2 regions of the Ornithinibacillus xuwenensis genome follow, and region 2 is predicted to be linked to the other one. Evidence: a T-box and tRNA genes for the amino acid it is inferred to sense, from the RefSeq annotation. Region 2 holds a T-box; the other holds one or more tRNA genes.
The links. A T-box is a leader RNA that pairs with one kind of tRNA and senses whether it is charged. The one in region 2 lies ahead of thrS (threonine--tRNA ligase), so its partner is inferred to be a tRNA-Thr.

Region 1 (4,458 bases), on a different contig from region 2:
AACCAGAATTGCCATGAATCGATATTGGAGAATTCTTTCCAATAGGATATCAATGAAGCGTTTTGATCGATACTTTTTTCATAAATATCATTCAACATTAAGCTTCTATCCATTTATTTTCCTCCTATAGTTTTTTAGAATCAGTTCCTGTATAGTTTGTAACAAACTTAATACTCTATACTACTAGTGTGAATCTAATAATAATTTTTAGCTTGAAATGTAAGTTGTTTTTCCTCTTGGAATAGGTTAAAAAACTACATAAAAGCAAAAAAATCCCCACTCAGTAGAGTAGAGATTTGAATTTCTGCAAGGCGGCTTCACTTTTTCTTGATACTTGTTTTGTTAACAGAGTTAAATAGTACTAACAATAAGCATAAGAGTTACATACAAATGCAACTCAGCTTACGTGAAAAAAGTGATTTATTTAACTTTATGCCATATTCGGCTAAATAATCGAGTGATGCCGTATTGTAGTAAGAATACGAATAACCCAACTAGACATAGATTTACATAATACCATAGCCCATTACCCAGTAAGTTAAGTGGGGTATTTGCTGAAGGTGCTCTTGCTAAAAACAAGAAATTAGCATTTGCCAAAGGGTTCATGATAAAGCCTATGATACCGGCATAACATAATAAATAGAGATAAGATTCTAGAGTCTTTTTCAGTGTTAAGGCAAACGGATTTGCGATAACGAGATAAATGCTAGCCCAAGATAAGAGAACATGATGTAAAAAGAATTGCCAAAATCGAAAATGTGGATAACCGTGATGTAACTCCGGTGTAATGATTGCTAAGAAAGATGGTATGATTCCAATAAAAAAGATGATTTGAATTAATTTCTTGTTCCTTGTATAAAGTGTGAGTATGGCGATTATTCCAGCTATGCTACATAATTGAAAAGGCAGGAACTCAGCAGGGTTCCACGAACCATTCACAATTCCCCAAGTTTGGTAGCTTAGCTCAGAAAGAATGAGACTGCTAAATAATCCCCAGCGTAATATCGTGTTTAATAATGACTTATTTCTTAATTTAGTTGAATAGATTACTAGAAATAATAAACCAATTATGTAGATGAAGATAATAACAAGATGATACTTTCCGAACACGTTAAATGGTTCTACAATGTTACTTCCAAACCAATCATTCATGTGTATCCCCCCGCAGGAATTCAATAGAGTAAAAGGACGCTTACTATTACTAGCAAGCGCCTAAAATGACAATTATACTATTCATCAACCACCCATTATATGGTAGCCAGAATCAACATGTAAAACTTCTCCTGTTACACCTCTTGAAAGATCACTTAAAAAGAATAGTGTTGCATCTCCAACTTGATCTTGATCAACATTTCGACGTAATGGAGCTTTCTCTTCCACAATTCCCATTTTCTCATTAAAGCCAGATACACCTTTAGCCGCTAGCGTGCGAATAGGGCCTGCTGACACGGCATTTACGCGAATGCCATGCTTTCCTACATCTTCTGCTAAATACCTTACACTAGCTTCTAATGATGCTTTGGCAACACCCATTACATTGTAGTTTGGTATTACTCGTTCAGCTCCAAGATAAGTTTGGGTAACGATGCATCCGCCCTCCGTCATTAACGGTTTTGCGGCTTTCGTTACAGCAACTAGAGAAAATGCACTAATATTTTGCGCCAATAGAAAACCATCTCGGGATGTATCAGCAAACTCACCTTTTAGATCGTCACGATCTGCAAATGCAACAGCATGTACTAGTCCGTGAATTACACCGACTTTTTCTTTTATTTCATGAAAAGCTTTTGTAATACTTTCATCATCAGCAACATCGCAAGATACAATGAGTTTCGCTTCAATATTATTCTGATCTAATAATTTCACTAACTTGTTATAGGATCTTTCTTGTCTATTCGTAAAAATCATATTCGCGCCAGCATTGTGTAATGATTTTGTTATTCCCCAAGCAATACTTCGCTCATTTGCAACACCCATTACAACAATATTTTTATTTTTTAATAGTTCCGTCATTTTGAACCTCCATTTTATGATTAACTATTAGTACCTTATTCTAATTTATCATTTTTTAAACTAAAAACCAATTTTTTTCAATAAATTTATTAATCTTTGGGCATTGATAACCTTATGAGGACGGGATTTTATAGGCTGCAATAAAATTTTTAAAAAAAATATCGATTTTCTCTTTACAAAGGGTTTAAATCTGTATATAATAAAATTCGTTGACTGCAAGACAAGTTATTAATTCCTAGTTTATTGGCCCGTTGGTCAAGCGGTTAAGACACCGCCCTTTCACGGCGGTAACACGGGTTCGAATCCCGTACGGGTCACCATATGGAGGATTAGCTCAGCTGGGAGAGCACCTGCCTTACAAGCAGGGGGTCACAGGTTCGAGCCCTGTATCCTCCACCATTACCATGCCGGCCTAGCTCAATTGGTAGAGCAACTGACTTGTAATCAGTAGGTTGGGGGTTCAAGTCCTCTGGCCGGCACCATTTTTATGTATAAAATACAAGAAAATAACTACACTAAATACGGAGGGGTAGCGAAGTGGCTAAACGCGGCGGACTGTAAATCCGCTCCCTCGGGTTCGGCAGTTCGAATCTGCCCCCCTCCACCATTTAGATTATTGGGCTATAGCCAAGCGGTAAGGCAACGGGTTTTGGTCCCGTGATTCCCAGGTTCGAATCCTGGTAGCCCAGCTTTTTTTATTTTTACGAGATGTTTTATACATATTTTTTGAGCCATTAGCTCAGTCGGTAGAGCAAACCGCTAGCATCTTTGAATCTTCTACTATGTGCAGGTTTGCGAGGAGTGCTACTTCACTGAATGATCTTGCAACACGACGAGCATCTTTGGAGAATTACTTCTACCGAATACACCACGGGTAACCCCGAACCATTCAATTTTATGAATTTTCTGGAAGCTGCTGGTGTCATGTAAACAATATTGATTTTTGAATCATTTCACGAGCCATTAGCTCAGTCGGTAGAGCATCTGACTTTTAATCAGAGGGTCGAAGGTTCGAATCCTTCATGGCTCATCAATAAAATAGCGCAAATAAAAACAAGGTTGTTATGTGTAGCAACCTTGTTTTTATTTGCATTTTAAACGTTTTTTTAACATAATAGATAGAGTAATTCTTTTTATAATAGGAAGAATTTAGCGCTATAAATAATAATAACTTTTACTTATAAATAGATAATATAAAGGGATGGTTGGTATGAGATCTTCTAGGATTCCTGGTTTTTATAAGAAATCAGTTGAAGAAAGAAAAGCGTTATTAAGTCAGACACTTGATCTATCAGCAGAAGATATAAAAGCATTGGATTCAGATGGTGTATTACCAGTCGAAACCGCTGATAAAATGATTGAGAATGTTGTCGGGACTTTTCAACTTCCTTTAGGATTAGGATTGAACTTTTTAATTAACGGGAAAGAATATATCATACCTATGGCAATTGAAGAACCATCCGTTGTAGCTTCTGCTAGTCATATTGCAAAGATAGTACGTGATGCTGGGGGATTTACTACAGAAGCATCAGAAAGAATTATGATTGGCCAAATCCAAGTTGTCGGGTGTGCTGATTACGCAGTAGCTAAACAGGCATTATTAGAAGCGAAGCAGGATTTAATTGATGCAGCAAATGCAGCTTATCCAAGTATTGTGGCTAGAGGTGGCGGTTCACAGGACCTGGATGTTCGAATATTAAACGATTCCCCGAATTCTGATTACGGAAAGATGCTTGTATTACATTTATATATCGATACTTGTGATGCAATGGGGGCAAACATTGTTAATACAATGGTTGAATCCTTAGCACCAACGGTGGAAAAGTTGACCTCTGGAAAAGTTTACTTACGTATACTATCTAATCTCGCTGATCGTTGTGTCGCTCGGGCTAAATGTGTAATCCCCCCTAAATTATTGGTTACTGGCGAATATTCTGGTGAAGAGGTTAGAGATGGCGTGGTTCATGCCTTTGAATTCGCAGATTCTGATCCTTATCGTGCTGTTACCCATAATAAAGGAATCATGAATGGAATCGACCCTGTAGTAATTGCAACAGGAAATGATTGGCGAGCTGTGGAAGCTGGAGCACATGCATATGCAGCTCGTTATGGAAGCTATCGCTCCATGACAAAATGGTATGTAGATGCGGAAGGTAATCTCGTTGGAGAATTAGAGTTACCAATGTCAATTGGTACTGTAGGCGGAGCCATCCGAGTACATCCAGTTTCACAACTAGCGCATAAGATATTACATGTAGAATCAGCTTCAGAGCTTGCACAAGTAATTGTTTCTGTAGGTTTAGCACAAAACCTTGGTGCTTTAAAGGCACTCGTGACAGATGGCATTCAAAAAGGCCATATGGCATTGCATTCACGTTCTGTTGCTATAGCTGCAGGCGCAACTGGGGAGATGATTGATATTATAGCTGAACAATTAGTGAAAGA
Region 2 (4,458 bases):
TTGAATTAATTCCACAACTCGAATAAATTCTTCCTTCAATTGATCTGGACGTGCAAAAATATGGGCATCATTTAATGTCATAGCTCTAACACGCTGTAATCCTGCTAGTGCACCAGACATTTCATATCGATGCATCGTTCCTAGCTCCGCAATACGAACTGGAAGATTACGGTAGCTCCATAATTGATTTTTAAATACCATCATGTGATGTGGACAGTTCATTGGTCGAAGTACTAATTCCTCATTATCCATTTCCATTACAGGAAACATATCTTCCTGATAGTGATCCCAGTGTCCACTAGTTTTATATAAATCAACATTAGCTAGTACTGGTGTATACACATGGTTATAACCTAGACGTTCCTCTATATCTACAATATAACGTTCAATTTGGCGGCGAATCGTTGCACCCTTCGGTAACCATAGCGGTAATCCTTGACCAACCTTTTGATTGATTGTAAAGATATCGAGTTCTTTTCCTAGCTTGCGGTGATCGCGTTCTTTACGCTCTTCAAGAATTTGTAGATATTCTTCAACCTGAGCCGGCTTTTCAAAAGCAGTTCCATAAATCCGCTGTAGCTGTTTGTTGTTACTATCACCACGCCAATAAGCACCTGATATACTTAGTAATTTAAAAGCCTTTAGCTTACTTGTTGATGGCACATGGACGCCACGGCATAAATCGAAGAATTCTCCTTGTTTATAAATCGTAACCTGTTCGTTTTCAGGAATTGCATCGATTAATTCAAGCTTTAAATCATCACCGATTTCATCAAACATTTTCTTGGCTTGGTCCCGTGAAACTTCCACTCGTTCAATTTGTAAATTTTCATCTACAATCCGCTTCATTTCTTTTTCAATCTTCGGAAGGTCTTCTGGCGTGATTTTTTCTTCCATATCAAAATCATAGTAAAAACCTTCCTCGATAACAGGGCCAACACCAAATTTAACATCTTTATATAGGCGCTTTATCGCTTGGGCCATTAAATGTGCAGTTGAGTGACGTGCAACCTCAATACCTTCTTGATTCTTATAGGTAATGATTTCAATTGCTCCACCATGATCTAATTCACGCTTTAAGTCATATTGCTTTCCATCTAATTTAATCGCTAAAGCTTGCTTTCTAAGACCAGGAGAAATTGATCCTGCTATATCTTCTCCAGTTGTTCCTTGTGGAAATTGTTTACTTGCTCCATCTGGAAATACAATTGTGATTTCTGCCATTTGTTACACTCCTTTATCCATATTATAAAACATTAAAAAACGCCCACCCCTCTGCAAATATGCAAAGGGACGAGCGTTTGTCACGTGGTTCCACCCTATTTCCCGTAAAACAATTACGGCTTTAAATCTTTAACGCAGATATACGCTGCCATCTACTAGATTTCAAAAGCAGAGTTCAAAGGTGGTAATCATTTGGCTGCCTGAGGAAGCTTTCAGCCGATGGCTTCCCTCTCTTGCCAGAACAGTTGTCAAATGACCTTGTCCTTATCTTTACTGATTTAAACTATAAATGAATATAAAACAAATTATAACGCTAGTCGTTTTGATAATCAAGTCCTATTCGTCATTTTTTAAATAATATGGAAAAGGAAATTTATTATATGGTTCGAAATCAACTCTCTCCTGAAAAACATTTATGACTGTTAATGTTTTTGGTTCTGAAGGATGATCACCATAAATCTTAATCTTCTTTGGCGCCATTGAAACTAAAGGGGCTAGATTAAGTTCATCGTCATCGAGTCCTACAATGTATAAAGGCTCCTTCTGCATAATCATCCTTAATTCCATTCTTGTAAAACGTTTCCCATTTGCTTTAAAGAATGCAAATGGATTACCTTGTACTATATGAACTACATTGTAGCTCGGTTCTTTCTTCGCAATATATTCTCGTAACATATTAACAAATTCCTGATGGTCTTCCTCACGTTTAAATTCATCGATAGCTAAACCAACCATATTAACAAGATGGTCCTTAAACACCTTTAATCGAAAATTCACGATTGAATCAAAATGAATAGTCGTCGTATTTTTTACATTGGACACAAATAAGGAATATAGAAGCTGCATTGGATCATCCTTTTGCTTTCTTACTTGAATACTCTCATCATCTTCTCCTGCTAATATCCAATGCGTTATCTCTAGAATTTTTTCAATTTCATCTCGATCCGTATAATAATAAAATTCTTCTATGATACTTTGAATCATCGAGGATAATCGATGATCTACAAATACATCCACCATAGATTTTACGATGGAATCGACTAGTAAGTTATCCGCTTGATTAAACTCTATTTGTAAATGATTCCCCCAATCTTCACTTGTTTTCCAGTGCAATTCAATTTTTTTGTTATAAACAAATAATTGTTCACAGAAGCTAATCACTTCTTTATTCGAAGAAAAATAAACATCCAGCAACCAACATCACCCTCATCCAAACCAAACTGTTACATTATATGGACATAGTATGTAAAAAATGTATAATCCATTAAAACTAGTAACTTTAGTAAAGGAATAGTGTGTGAATTAGTACCATTAAAAAAGCCAATAAAAGATAATCTTTTACTGGCTTTATCATTATTTTCTTCGGTTATCAGCAATAATAGGTACTTCTGAACTCACTTGTCTTATTCGTTCTAATATTCTACCTGCTTTAACCTCCTCAATATCACCTCGAGTAGATTTTGCTAGCTGTTCCTCTAGCTGTTTCATACTATAATTGGAAGTGAAAAATACAGGCAATCTCTCCATCATGCGATATTGTAATATAGTGCCAAGAACTTCATCACGGAACCATGCTGATTGCGTTTCAGCTCCAATATCATCAAGCATTAAGACATCTGCTTTTTTGAAGTACTCTATCTTCTCATTAATAGAGTCATCTTTAATAGAGGATTTAATTTCTCTAACAAATTCAGGCATGTAAATTAACATGGATGAGATGTCATACTCTTTCAATGCATTTGCAACGGCACCTAGAAAATAGGTCTTTCCGACACCAAATGGACCATAAAAATAAAGGCCTTTTTGAGGTGTTCCATCTTTTACTTGTCCTAGAAAAGACAGAATTTCCCGGATTGCCTGACTTCTCTTTGGATCATTATCAATTCCATCTATTGTTGCTTCAAGAATTTCTTTTGGCATATATAAGCTCTGGATAAGCGTTTGTTGCTGTTGTTCTTTTTCATACATAATACGACTATGACATTTTTCATAACTTAAATGAATTTCGTTATTTTCAACCCGAAGTATCGGTGAATAACCTGGAATCATATTTTGGCAAGAACCAAATGAAGAACAATGATTACATTGTTTGGATTGTGATTTATACTCATATAGCTTAATTAGGCTTTTCTCAATTTCACGCTGTGATAAACTAGGGTGCAACGATAAGAATTCTTTAATCTCTGAATCGTTTAACACTTCATTTTTAATCTTGTTATAGTTATCTTTAAAGTTTTCATTCTTTTCCATCCACTTTTTAAGTGTAGATTGTACTGGTTTCATCTCTAAATCATCCTTGAAAATGATTATTTTTTATTACTACTCGCATATTGCTTCAGTAGATTTTCGATTTCTGCTTTTTCTTTTTCCAGATCAACTGATGATTCGGATTGTTTTGCAGTCGGTGTTTGCTTACGATCCTTAAACCAATCTGGAATAACCTCTGTTGATGTTCGCTTTTTATAATACTTACTCGTTGTTTGTTTCTCCGTAGAGCTACGATAACGCTCTTTCTCTTGCTTTGCAAACATCATGGCTTCTCTTGCTGTTTTTAAATTTGCTCGAGACCAGTGACTAGCAATCTTTTCTAGATAAGCTTTTGATAACTTCATATTCGATTGCAGTAACACGTAATGAATTAATACATTCATAACTGGAGATGGGAGTCCCTGTGTCGTCATAATCTCACGAATCACCTTCAAATCTTGTTCAGAAGCATGATTACCGCTTGATAAGTCTTCTAATAATTGCTTAGGTGAAATGTTCTCTAACTCCCGAATGAGTTGTTCCTCTTTTGTTTGTGGGGCAGAATTATCTACCGGTGCTGCCTTGGTAGGTGTTTTAGGTACTAATTGGATTGTTGCTTGTTTTTTTGATGTCTTAAATGCATCATGACATGCTTCCTTAAATTCTTCTACATCTAGATAATTCTCATCCGTTAACGCCCACAACACGCATTTTTCAAGTTCATATTGTGCTAAGCCATATAGTTGTAGCATTTGTGTCATAACTCGTTTGTTCTCAGCGGTTAGCACTCGTTTATAAGGTATCATACGTGACTTTAACATTTGTTCAAGCCATAAAAAGTCAATAGCTTCAAGCTCTGGACCAGTATTTTCAGTTGTCTGGTCTAATGATTGAACACCCATTTCTGGAATAATCGTGTCAAATACATCACTAAATGATGCCGTAACATTTTGCCCTATAGGATGCGCATTAGCCATTCGATCTACA

Region 1: it encodes a tRNA-Thr, which carries the amino acid that the T-box ahead of thrS (threonine--tRNA ligase) is inferred to sense. The anticodon was not compared.

Annotation. Positions count from the first base shown of each region.
Region 1 covers NZ_JBDIML010000008.1:1,323-5,780, forward strand. The annotation lists gene ABC228_RS16955 (hypothetical protein) at 1-113, opposite strand, end outside; gene ABC228_RS16960 (YwaF family protein) at 421-1,152, opposite strand; gene fabI (enoyl-ACP reductase FabI) at 1,237-2,013, opposite strand; tRNA gene ABC228_RS16970 (tRNA-Glu) at 2,259-2,333, shown strand; tRNA gene ABC228_RS16975 (tRNA-Val) at 2,337-2,412, shown strand; tRNA gene ABC228_RS16980 (tRNA-Thr) at 2,420-2,495, shown strand; tRNA gene ABC228_RS16985 (tRNA-Tyr) at 2,537-2,620, shown strand; tRNA gene ABC228_RS16990 (tRNA-Gln) at 2,631-2,702, shown strand; tRNA gene ABC228_RS16995 (tRNA-Lys) at 2,971-3,043, shown strand; gene ABC228_RS17000 (hydroxymethylglutaryl-CoA reductase, degradative) at 3,224-4,458, shown strand, end outside.
Region 2 covers NZ_JBDIML010000001.1:41,997-46,454, reverse strand. The annotation lists gene thrS (threonine--tRNA ligase) at 1-1,224, opposite strand, end outside; T-box leader at 1,287-1,504, opposite strand; gene ytxC (putative sporulation protein YtxC) at 1,561-2,418, opposite strand; gene dnaI (primosomal protein DnaI) at 2,578-3,507, opposite strand; gene ABC228_RS00210 (replication initiation and membrane attachment family protein) at 3,531-4,458, opposite strand, start outside.